2 regions of the Pantoea sp. At-9b genome follow, and region 1 is predicted to be linked to the other one. Evidence: predicted binding sites of a transcription regulator. Region 1 holds the regulator's gene; the other holds the start of a gene.

The links. Region 1 encodes sigma-54, which starts transcription at its own class of promoters, with help from an activator protein. Its sites were predicted from a motif close to GTTGGCACANNTTTCGCTNT; they were not measured.
Region 2: a site for sigma-54 is predicted at 3,373-3,392, ahead of glnK (P-II family nitrogen regulator). Genes of this name have one in related genera too.

What each region holds. Positions count from the first base shown of each region.
Region 1 covers NC_014837.1:542,815-548,558, reverse strand. Annotated here, with positions in the region: gene lptA (lipopolysaccharide ABC transporter substrate-binding protein LptA) at 1-419, shown strand, start outside; gene lptB (LPS export ABC transporter ATP-binding protein) at 425-1,150, shown strand; gene rpoN (RNA polymerase factor sigma-54) at 1,199-2,632, shown strand; gene hpf (ribosome hibernation promoting factor) at 2,654-2,941, shown strand; gene ptsN (PTS IIA-like nitrogen regulatory protein PtsN) at 3,114-3,596, shown strand; gene rapZ (RNase adapter RapZ) at 3,649-4,503, shown strand; gene npr (PTS phosphocarrier protein NPr) at 4,500-4,772, shown strand; gene mtgA (monofunctional biosynthetic peptidoglycan transglycosylase) at 4,778-5,500, opposite strand.
Region 2 covers NC_014837.1:1,091,853-1,097,596, forward strand. Annotated here, with positions in the region: gene PAT9B_RS04865 (SmdA family multidrug ABC transporter permease/ATP-binding protein) at 1-1,418, shown strand, start outside; gene PAT9B_RS04870 (SmdB family multidrug efflux ABC transporter permease/ATP-binding protein) at 1,411-3,186, shown strand; gene glnK (P-II family nitrogen regulator) at 3,445-3,783, shown strand; gene amtB (ammonium transporter AmtB) at 3,815-5,104, shown strand; gene tesB (acyl-CoA thioesterase II) at 5,177-5,744, opposite strand, start outside.

The DNA of each region.
Region 1 (5,744 bases):
ATCTCCAAGGCAACGTCGCCACCTTCACCGGCAACGTTATCGTTACCCAGGGATCGATCAAGATCACCGCCGACAAAGTGGTTGTCACCCGTCCGGGCGGCGACAGCAAAAAAACCATTGTGGATGCCTGGGGCAACCCTGCGACCTTTTATCAGATGCAGGACAACGGTAAGCCGGTGCAAGGCCATGCCGCCAAACTTCATTACGAACTGGCGAATGACTTTGTTGAGCTGACCGGTAACGCCTACATTGAACAGCTGGATAGCAACATCAAGGGCGATCGCATCACGTATCTGGTGAAAGAGCAAAAAATGCAGGCCTACAGTCAGGGCCAGAGCAAACGTGTGACCACCGTGCTGGTGCCGTCGCAGTTGCAGGACAAAGACGGTTCTTCCCAGAGCCAAAAAAAGAGTAACTAATTTCTATGGCCACACTGATCGCTGAAAACCTGGCGAAAGCCTACAAAGGCCGCCGCGTGGTAGAAGACGTTAGCCTGCAAGTGAAATCCGGCGAAATCGTCGGTTTGCTTGGCCCCAATGGGGCCGGTAAAACCACCACCTTCTACATGGTGGTCGGTATCGTACCGCGCGATGCCGGTCGCATTGTGATTGATGATGAAGACATCAGCATTTTGCCACTGCATGCGCGCGCACGTCGCGGCATCGGCTATCTGCCGCAGGAGGCCTCCATTTTCCGTCGCCTTAGCGTTTACGACAACCTGATGGCGGTGTTGCAGATCCGTGACGATCTTACCGAAGAGCAGCGTCAGGATCGCGCTAACGAGCTGATGGAAGAGTTCCACATTGAACATCTGCGTGACAGCATGGGTCAGGCACTCTCCGGCGGTGAACGCCGTCGTGTTGAGATTGCCCGCGCGCTGGCCGCCAACCCTAAATTCATCCTGTTGGATGAGCCTTTTGCCGGTGTCGACCCCATTTCCGTCATTGATATCAAGAAGATCATTGAGCATCTGCGTGATAGCGGATTGGGTGTGCTGATTACCGATCACAACGTGCGCGAAACCCTTGCCGTCTGTGAACGCGCTTACATCGTCAGCCAGGGGCACTTGATTGCCCACGGCACGCCCGATGAAATACTTGCAGATGAGCAGGTTAAGCGTGTTTATTTGGGCGAAGAGTTCAGACTCTGATAAGGTGTCGTAACCTCCGACGTTTGCTTAGGAAATTCAATCCGGATTATGAAGCAAGGTTTGCAACTCAGGCTCAGCCAACAGCTGGCGATGACACCCCAGTTGCAGCAAGCAATCCGCTTGCTGCAACTCTCTACGCTTGAACTCCAGCAGGAATTACAACTGGCGCTGGAAAGCAACCCATTGCTTGAACAATCAGAACTCCATGAAGAAGTAGACACACGCGAATATCAGGAAAGCGAGGCACTCGATACCCGCGAGGCGCTGGAACAAAAAGAGATGCCGGAAGAGCTGCCGCTCGACGCAACCTGGGACGAAATCTACACCGCCGGAACCCCTTCTGGAACGGGTACCGATTATCAGGATGATGAACTGCCGGTTTATCAGGGTGAAACCACCCAGTCGCTACAGGATTACCTGATGTGGCAGGTTGAGCTGACACCGTTCACCGATACCGATCGTGCCATTGCGACCTCCATTGTGGATGCTATCGACGACACCGGTTATCTCACCGTGACCCTCCAGGATATTTGCGACAGCATCGGTGATGAAGAGCTGACGCTGGAAGAAGTGGAAGCGGTGTTAAAACGCGTGCAGCGTTTTGATCCGGTTGGTGTGGGTGCACGTGACCTGCGTGACTGTCTGCTGGTACAACTTTCTCAGTACGCCACCGACACGCCGATGCTGGCGGAAGCGCGTTTAATCGTTAGCGACCATCTCGATCTGCTGGCCAATCACGATTTCCGCAGCCTGATGCGTATGACGCGTCTGAAAGAAGATGTACTGAAAGAGGCGATGGTACTGATTCAATCGCTGGACCCGCGTCCGGGCCAGTCGGTCAATACCAGCGAACCTGAGTATGTGATTCCGGATGTGCTGGTGCGAAAAGTCGGCACACGCTGGACGGTAGAACTGAATGCCGACAGCGTACCGCGTCTTAAGATTAATCAGCACTATGCAGCGATGGGCGGAGCAGCACGTAACGACAGTGACAGCCAGTTTATCCGCAGCAATTTACAGGAAGCCAAGTGGCTGATTAAGAGCCTGGAGAGCCGTAACGACACGCTGCTGAAAGTGACACGCTGTATCGTCGAACAGCAGCAGGCGTTTTTTGAACAGGGCGAGGAGTACATGCGTCCCATGGTACTGGCGGATATCGCCCAGGCCGTGGATATGCATGAGTCCACCATTTCCCGAGTGACCACGCAAAAGTATTTACACAGTCCGCGTGGCATCTTTGAACTGAAATATTTTTTCTCCAGTCATGTGAACACCGAAGGTGGCGGCGAAGCCTCATCGACAGCGATCCGTGCCCTGGTGAAAAAATTGATCTCTGCGGAAAACCCCGCAAAACCCTTGAGCGACAGCAAACTGACCTCCATGTTATCTGAACAGGGCATCATGGTGGCCCGCCGTACGGTTGCTAAGTATCGCGAGTCTTTGTCCATCCCGCCCTCGAATCAGCGTAAACAGCTGGTTTGAATGTATTGAGAAGGAAGACCTATGCAGATAAACCTTACCGGACTGAATGTAGAGATTACCGAGCCGCTGCGCGAATTTGTAAACAGCAAATTTGCCAAACTGGAACACTATTTTGATCGGATTAATCAGGTCTATATTGTTCTGAAAGTGGAGAAGGTAACGCAGATTGCTGATGCAACACTGCATGTGAACGGCGGTGAATTGCACGCGACATCGGAAGCGGAAGACATGTACGCGGCCATTGACGGATTGATCGACAAGCTTTCCCGTCAGTTGACCAAACATAAAGACAAACTGAAAAAACACTAACCTTCACGCTTGCAGAGTGTCGACCGGTTCGACACTCAGAGCACAGAATGGGGCGGGCTAACCGCCCCGTTTTGTCATCTGCGCAAGCGCCAACAGGATAACTGTATTTTTCCCGTTATCGGGGTAAAGTGAGTGATCCTCGCGGCTATGTGAACTCGCAAGTGAAACGATGATGAACAACGATCTGACACTGGAATTGAGCTCGGTCCTCACGCTGGACTGCACCCGCAGCGGCGTACACTGCCAGAGTAAAAAACGTGCGCTGGAAATAATCAGCGAGCTGGCAGCAAAACAGCTCAATCTGCCTCACCAGACGCTTTTCGAAGCGATCCTCACCCGTGAACGCATGGGCAGTACCGGTATTGGCAATGGTATCGCCATTCCACATGGCAAACTGGAGGAGGATACGCTGCGCGCCGTTGGCGTGTTCATTAGCCTCGACCAGCCCATCGCCTTTGACGCGGTGGACAACCAGCCAGTGGACCTGCTGTTTGCGTTACTGGTGCCCGCAGACCAGTGTAAAACCCATCTGCATACGCTGTCACTGGTGGCAAAACGCCTGGCAGATAAAACGGTCTGTCGTCGTTTGCGCGCCGCACAGAGCGATGAAGAACTCTATGCCATTATCACAGAAGCGCAGGACGACCACCTTTAAGCGACAGCTACTTTTACCGGCCAATGCGCCGGTTTAAAACGGGAGAAATGTGATGGTGCTGATGATCGTTAGCGGTCGGTCAGGCTCAGGAAAATCAGTCGCGTTGCGTGCGCTTGAGGACATGGGGTTTTACTGTGTCGATAACCTGCCAGTGGTGTTATTACCCGAGCTGGCCAATACCTTAAGCGAACGCAACATCTCTGCTGCCGTCAGTATCGACGTGCGCAATATGCCGGAATCGCCGGAGATTTTCGAAACCGCGCTGAATAATTTGCCGGATTCTTTTTCGCCTCAGTTGCTGTTTCTCGACGCTGACCGCAACACGCTCATCCGTCGCTACAGTGATACGCGCCGCCTGCATCCGCTCTCCAGTAAAAATCTGTCACTGGAAAGCGCCATTGACGAGGAGAGCGACCTGCTCGAACCTTTACGTTCGCGGGCCGATCTGATCATTGATACCTCCGAGATGTCGGTACACGAATTGGCGGAAATGCTACGTACCCGCCTGCTGGGCAAACGTGAACGTGAGCTGACGATGGTGTTTGAATCCTTTGGCTTCAAACACGGTATTCCGATTGATGCCGATTATGTGTTTGACGTGCGTTTTCTGCCTAACCCGCACTGGGACCCTAAACTGCGCCCCATGACCGGCCTCGACCGCCCGGTGGCAGCCTTCCTCGATCGGCATACCGAAGTGCATAACTTTATCTACCAGACGCGCAGCTATCTTGAATTGTGGCTGCCGATGCTGGAAACCAACAATCGCAGCTATCTCACTGTCGCAATCGGTTGTACTGGTGGTAAGCACCGTTCGGTTTATATCGCCGAACAGCTGGCCGACTATTTCCGCTCACGTGGTAAAAATGTGCAGTCCCGTCATCGCACCCTGGAAAAACGCAAATCATGACCGTGAAGCAAACCGTTGAGATTCGTAACAAGCTGGGCATGCACGCGCGCCCGGCGATGAAGCTGTTTGAACTGGTGCAGAGTTTTGACGCAGAAGTGTTGCTGCGCAATGAAGCAGGAACAGAAGCGGAAGCCAGCAGCGTTATTGCGCTGCTGATGCTGGATTCCGCCAAAGGCGGTCATATCGAAATCGAGGCCAGCGGGCCGGAAGAAACTCAGGCGCTGGCCGCAGTGATTGAGCTATTTGAAGCCGGATTTGATGAGGACTAACCACCTCAGTGCAATTTATAGCGATTGAGGAAGCCTTCTCCACCCAGCTGCCGCATCTGGCGCATAATCCATTGCTGGCGCTGACGAATATAGCCTGACGGGGCGTCAGCGCGAAAACGTATGGGGTTTGGCAACACCGCCGCCAGCAATGCGGCTTCCGCCATGGTCAGGCGGCTGGCGGGTTTGTGAAAATAGCGCTGAGAGGCCTCTTCGACACCAAACACACCGTTGCCAAGTTCGGCAATATTCAGATAGACCGTCAGAATACGCCGCTTGGTCCATACGGTTTCGATACCCACCGTCAATCCCGCTTCCAGCCCTTTACGCACCCAACTACGCCCATCCCACAGAAACAGGTTTTTCGCGGTCTGCTGCGATAATGTCGAGGCACCACGCATCCGCTCGTCGCCCTCATTATCCAGTACCGACTGGATCGCCGCGACATCAAATCCCCAGTGTTCTGGAAACTTTTGATCTTCAGAGGCAATGACCGCCAGCGCTATCCACGGAGAGATCTCATCCATGCTGACCCAATCCGAATGCGCCACATAGTCAAAATTCCCGTGCAGCCAGGCACTGAGTTGTCGTTCAACCATTACTGCGGAAAAAGGCACCGGCAGGAAGGAAAATAGCAAAATCCCCGCCAGCCAAATACCCAGCCAGGCGATAAGAAATTTTGCGATCCACACTTTTACACGTTGCCAAAGTTTCCCTTTATTCTTAGCCATCAAATTATCTCTTACCTGTTCCCTGTATTAATCAATCACCCAGGTCACCATAGCATTCAATGATGGTCAAACACCCGGAATTACCCCGTGACCAGTTGATTTATCGAACAAATTCATTGCCTGCGCAACCATCGTTCCTTTAATAGAGCCAAATACATCAAGCACTTCCGCTATGAAGGAATCGGTTCCATGCTTAAATACTCATCGGAAAACCTACTGACTGACACTTAACAGAATGTGACCC
Region 2 (5,744 bases), 550 kb from region 1:
CCCGTGCGACCAATGATGTTGACCGCGTAGTGTTTGCTGCCGGGGAAGGGGTGCTGACGCTGGTGGATTCGCTGGTGATGGGCTGTGTGGTGCTGGTGGTAATGAGCATACAAATTAGCTGGCAGCTGACGTTACTGGCGCTGGTGCCGATGCCGATTATGGCGCTGATTATCCATCGCTACGGCAATCAACTGCATGACCGTTTCAAACTGGCACAGGCGGCGTTCTCCAGCCTCAATGATCAAACGCAGGAGAGCCTGACCAGTATCCGCATGATCAAAGCCTTTGGTCTGGAAGATCATCAGTCACAGCAGTTTGCGGCCATCGCACGTGACACTGGCGAGAAGAACCTGCGCGTAGCGCGCGTGGATGCGCGTTTTGATCCCACGATCTATATCGCGATTGGTTTTTCTAACCTGCTGGCGATCGGCGGCGGCAGCTGGATGGTGTGGCACGGCAGCCTGACGTTAGGGCAGCTCACCAGCTTTGTGATGTACCTCGGATTGATGATTTGGCCGATGCTGGCGCTGGCGTGGATGTTCAATATCGTCGAGCGTGGCAGTGCCGCCTGGAGCCGCATCCGTGCCCTGTTGGCGGAAGCCCCGGCGGTGGAAGATGGGCAAAAAATTCTGCCGCCGGAGGCGGGGAATTTACAGGTGGCAATCCGCGAGTTTCGCTATCCGGCGAGTGCCGGTGTGGCGCTCAGCCATGTCAATTTCCAGCTCAAACCAGGCCAGATGCTGGGATTATGCGGCCCTACCGGCTGTGGCAAAAGTACGCTGTTGAGTTTGCTTCAGCGCCATTTTGACCTGGAGCAGGGCGACATTCGCTATCACAACACACCGCTGTCGCACCTGCGCATCGATAGCTGGCGCAGCCGCCTGGCGGTGGTGAGTCAGACGCCATTCCTGTTTTCCGACACGGTGGCGAATAACCTCGCATTGGGTCGACCAAATGCCAGCCAGCAGGAGATTGAGCGGGTGGCAAAGATGGCCTGCGTTCATGAGGATATCCTGCGCTTACCGCAAGGTTATGAAACCGAGGTGGGAGAGCGGGGCGTGATGTTATCAGGCGGACAAAAGCAACGTATTGCTATCGCGCGCGCGTTGTTGCTGAATGCCGAGATCCTGATTCTGGATGACGCCTTATCAGCGGTAGATGGACGTACCGAGCACGATATTCTGCACAACCTGCGGCAATGGGGTCAGGGTCGCACCCTGATTATCAGTGCGCATCGTCTGTCGGCGTTGACCGAAGCCAGCGAGATTCTGGTGTTGCAGCAAGGTCAGGTGATGCAGCGTGGTGACCACGATGAACTGGTCGCGCAAAGTGGCTGGTATCGCGATATGTACCGTTATCAGCAGTTGGAAGCGGCGCTGGACGAGGATGAGATCACCGAAGGAGCGAGTCGTGGCTAAATCTGTGCGCCTGTGGCCGACGTTGAAACGTTTACTGGCTTACGGCAAACCCTGGCGTAAATCGTTGTGGCTGGCGGTGGGCATGCTATGGCTGGCGGCGGCAGCCGAAGTCACCGGGCCGGTATTGATCAGTTATTTTATTGATCATCTGGTGGCGAAGCACCAGATGCCGTGGGGCATTGTCGTCGGGTTGGTGGTCAGCTTCATTCTGCTGCAACTACTGGCGGCGGGCCTGCACTATTTTCAGGCGTTGCTGTTTAATCGCGCGGCGATCGGCGTGGTACAAAAATTACGTTCTGATGTGATGAATGCGGCGTTGCGGCAACCATTGAGTGCTTTCGATACCCAACCGGTCGGGCAGATCATCTCACGCGTGACCAACGATACCGAGGTGATCCGCGATCTGTACGTCACGGTGGTGGCAACGGTGTTGCGCAGTGCCGCGCTGGTTGGGGCGATGCTGGTGGCGATGTTTGCGCTCGACTGGCGCATGGCGCTGGTGGCAATCGTGATTTTCCCGCTGGTGCTAACGGTGATGTTGATTTATCAGCGCTACAGCACACCGATAGCGCGCCGGGTGCGGAGCTACCTGGCCGATATCAATAACGGCTTCAATGAAGTGATTAACGGCATGAGCGTTATCCAGCAGTTTCGCCAGCAGGCGCGCTTTGGTGAGCGCATGGCGGAGGCCAGCCGTTCACACTATCTGGCTCGAATGGAGACGCTGCGCCTGGATGGCTTCCTGCTGCGCCCGCTACTGAGTTTGTTCTCTGCACTGATTTTGTGCGGCCTGCTGATGCTGTTCAGTTTCGCCACTCCCGGCGTCTTTGAGGTGGGGGTGCTGTATGCCTTTATCACTTACCTCGGGCGTCTGAATGAGCCGTTGATTGAACTCACCACCCAGCAATCGATGCTGCAACAGGCGGTAGTATCGGGTGAGCGTATTTTTGAGTTAATGGATGCGACCCAGCAGGATTACGGCAGCGACAATCGGCCACTGGCCTCCGGGCGTATTTCCCTGCGTGACGTCAGTTTTGCCTATCGTGCCGATCGTGACGTGTTAAGCCAGATCAATCTGGACGTGCCGCCACGTGGATTTATTGCGTTGGTCGGTCATACCGGCAGTGGCAAGAGTACGCTGGCAAACCTGCTGATGGGCTACTACCCGGTGACGCGCGGCAGTATCGAGCTGGATGGGCGTCCGCTGCCACAGTTGACGCATCAGGCGTTACGTCAGGGGGTGGCGATGGTGCAGCAGGACCCGGTGGTGCTGGCGGATACCTTACTCGCCAACGTCCGCCTCGGACGCGACATCCCCGAGCAGGCGGTGTGGCAGGCGCTGGAAACGGTGCAGCTTGCGTCTCTGGTCCGCGCGATGCCGGACGGTATTCACACCCGGCTGGGCGAGCAGGGCAACAATCTGTCGGTCGGTCAGAAGCAGCTGCTGGCGTTGGCACGGGTGTTGGTATCATTACCGCAGATTCTGATCCTCGATGAAGCCACGGCCAATATCGACTCCGGTACGGAACAGGCGATTCAACACGCGCTGCGCGCCTTACGCCAGCACAGCACGCTGGTGGTGATTGCGCATCGCCTCTCCACCATTACCGAAGCGGAGCAGATTTTGGTGCTGCACCGCGGGCAGGTTGCCGAGCGCGGTACGCACAGTGAATTGCTGGCGCAGCAGGGACGTTACTGGCAAATGTACCAGTTGCAACAGGCTGGCGATGAACTCGCGGCGGGCATTCCCTTAACGGCTGAAGGGTGACTTGCACCTTTTTTGCGCACCTTTATCGGATTATTCTGTAGAAATGCACTTCTTTGAGGCTTGAAGCACCAAAGAAGTGCAAACAATCCACTCCTTTCTTCCTCTCCTGCTGGTATTTGTGTTGTTCATCACAGAACGAAGCGTGCTGCGGCGCGGCTAATCTGCTGACTCTGCGGTTTTTTTATTTATGGCACACCCTTTGCTTATATCCCTGCGTGTCCGGTAAGACTCACTCATTAAATACCTGGAGGGGATCGTATGAAGCTGGTTACCGTGGTAATCAAACCATTTAAGCTGGAGGACGTGCGTGAAGCCTTATCCTCTATTGGCATTCAGGGACTGACAGTTACCGAAGTGAAGGGTTTCGGTCGCCAGAAAGGTCACGCAGAGCTTTATCGCGGTGCCGAGTACAGCGTGAACTTCCTGCCAAAAGTAAAAATTGATATCGCCATTGCTGATGATCAGCTCGACGAAGTTGTGGATGTGATCAGCAAAGCTGCTTACACCGGCAAAATTGGCGACGGCAAAATTTTCGTTGCGGAACTGCAACGCGTTATCCGTATTCGTACTGGCGAGACCGACGAAGCAGCACTGTAACTGGGCCTTGATTGTGATGGGATGGAAAGAAATGAATAAAATGATGACGAAGTTAGGCCTGACCAGCCTGGCGCTGTTACCGTCTCTGGCCATGGCGGCAGCTCCTGCCGTTGCGGATAAAGCCGATAACGCGTTTATGATGATCTGCACCGCACTGGTGCTGTTCATGTCAATTCCGGGTATTGCCCTGTTTTACGGCGGTCTGATCCGCGGTAAAAACGTGCTGTCCATGCTGACTCAGGTGGCGGTCACCTTCTCCCTGGTCTGCGTACTGTGGATGATCTACGGTTATTCGCTGGCCTTCAGCGAAGGCAATGCCTTCTTCGGTAGCTTCCAGTGGGCGATGCTGAAAAACATCGAGCTGAAAGCGCTGATGGGAACTTTCTATCAATACATCCACGTGGCGTTCCAGGCTTCGTTTGCTTGTATCACCGTGGGCCTGATTGTCGGTTCAATTGCTGAACGTATCCGTTTCTCTGCGGTGCTGATTTTCGTTGCAGTATGGCTGACACTGGCTTACCTGCCGATTGCGCACATGGTCTGGGCTGGCGGTCTGCTGGCATCTGACGGCGCGCTGGACTTCGCTGGCGGTACGGTTGTACACATCAACGCCGCGGTTGCAGGTCTGGTGGGTGCTTACCTGGTGGGCAAACGTGCTGGCTTTGGTAAAGAAGCCTTCAAACCGCACAACCTGCCGATGGTGTTCACCGGTACAGCCATCCTGTACGTGGGCTGGTTCGGCTTCAACGCCGGTTCTGCTTCTGCTGCTAACGAAATCGCTGCCCTGGCGTTCCTGAACACCGTGATTGCCACCGCGGGTGCGGTACTGTCCTGGACCTTCGGTGAGTGGGCGCTGCGTGGCAAGCCTTCTCTGCTGGGTGCCTCTTCAGGCTTCATCGCTGGTCTGGTTGCTATCACCCCGGCGTGTGGTTATGTCGGTGTCGGTGGTGCGCTGATTATCGGTCTGGTCGGTGGTTTGGCTGGCCTGTGGGGTGTGACCACCCTGAAGAAATGGCTGCGTGTTGATGACCCGTGTGATGTGTTCGGTGTGCACGGCGTGTGCGGCATCGTGGGTTGTATCCTGACCGGTGTGTTCGCGTCCTCTTCACTGGGTGGCGTAGGTTATGCTGAAGGCGTGACCATGGGCCATCAGGTGTGGATCCAGCTGTTCAGCGTCGGTGTCACCATCGTCTGGTCTGGTGTGGTTGCCTTCATTGGCTTCAAACTGGCCGATATGATTGTTGGCCTGCGTGTTCCAGAAGATCAGGAACGTGAAGGTCTGGATGTGAACAGCCACGGCGAGAATGCTTACAACCAGTAAGAGCCGGGCTGAAAAAGAGAGCAGTGCGCTAAAATAATAAGAGGCAGAAGGGGCGAGAAATCGCCCCTTTTTTTATTCGCTGCGCTGGCGCATCACCCCTTCCTGCACCGTGGTAGCGACCAGTGTCCCATCCTGGGTAAAAAACTCCCCGCGCACAAAACCGCGTGCACCTGATGCTGAGGTGCTAACGACGCTGTACAGCAGCCATTCTGACAAGTCGAACGGACGGTGGAACCACATGGAATGGTCGATAGTTGCGACCTGCATGTCAGGCTCCAGGAAGCCTTTGCCGTGCGGCTGGAGCGCCACGGGCAGGAAGTTGAGGTCTGACGCATAGCCGAGCAGATATTGGTGAATCCGGCGATCCTGCGGTAGCTGACCGTTGGCGCGCACCCATACCTGACGCACCGGCTCATCAACCCGACCTTTCAGTGGATTGTGAATTTGTACCGGACGAATATCGAGCGGGCGCTCGGAGAGGAATTTTTCCCGCAGCTTAATGGGCAGATGCGCTGCCAGTTTATGTGCCAGATCCTGTTCCGATGGCAGATTATCCGGGGCAGGCACTTGCGGCATGCTGTTCTGGTGCTCAAACCCGCTTTCCGGTGCCTGGAATGACGCCGTCATGTAGAAGATCGGC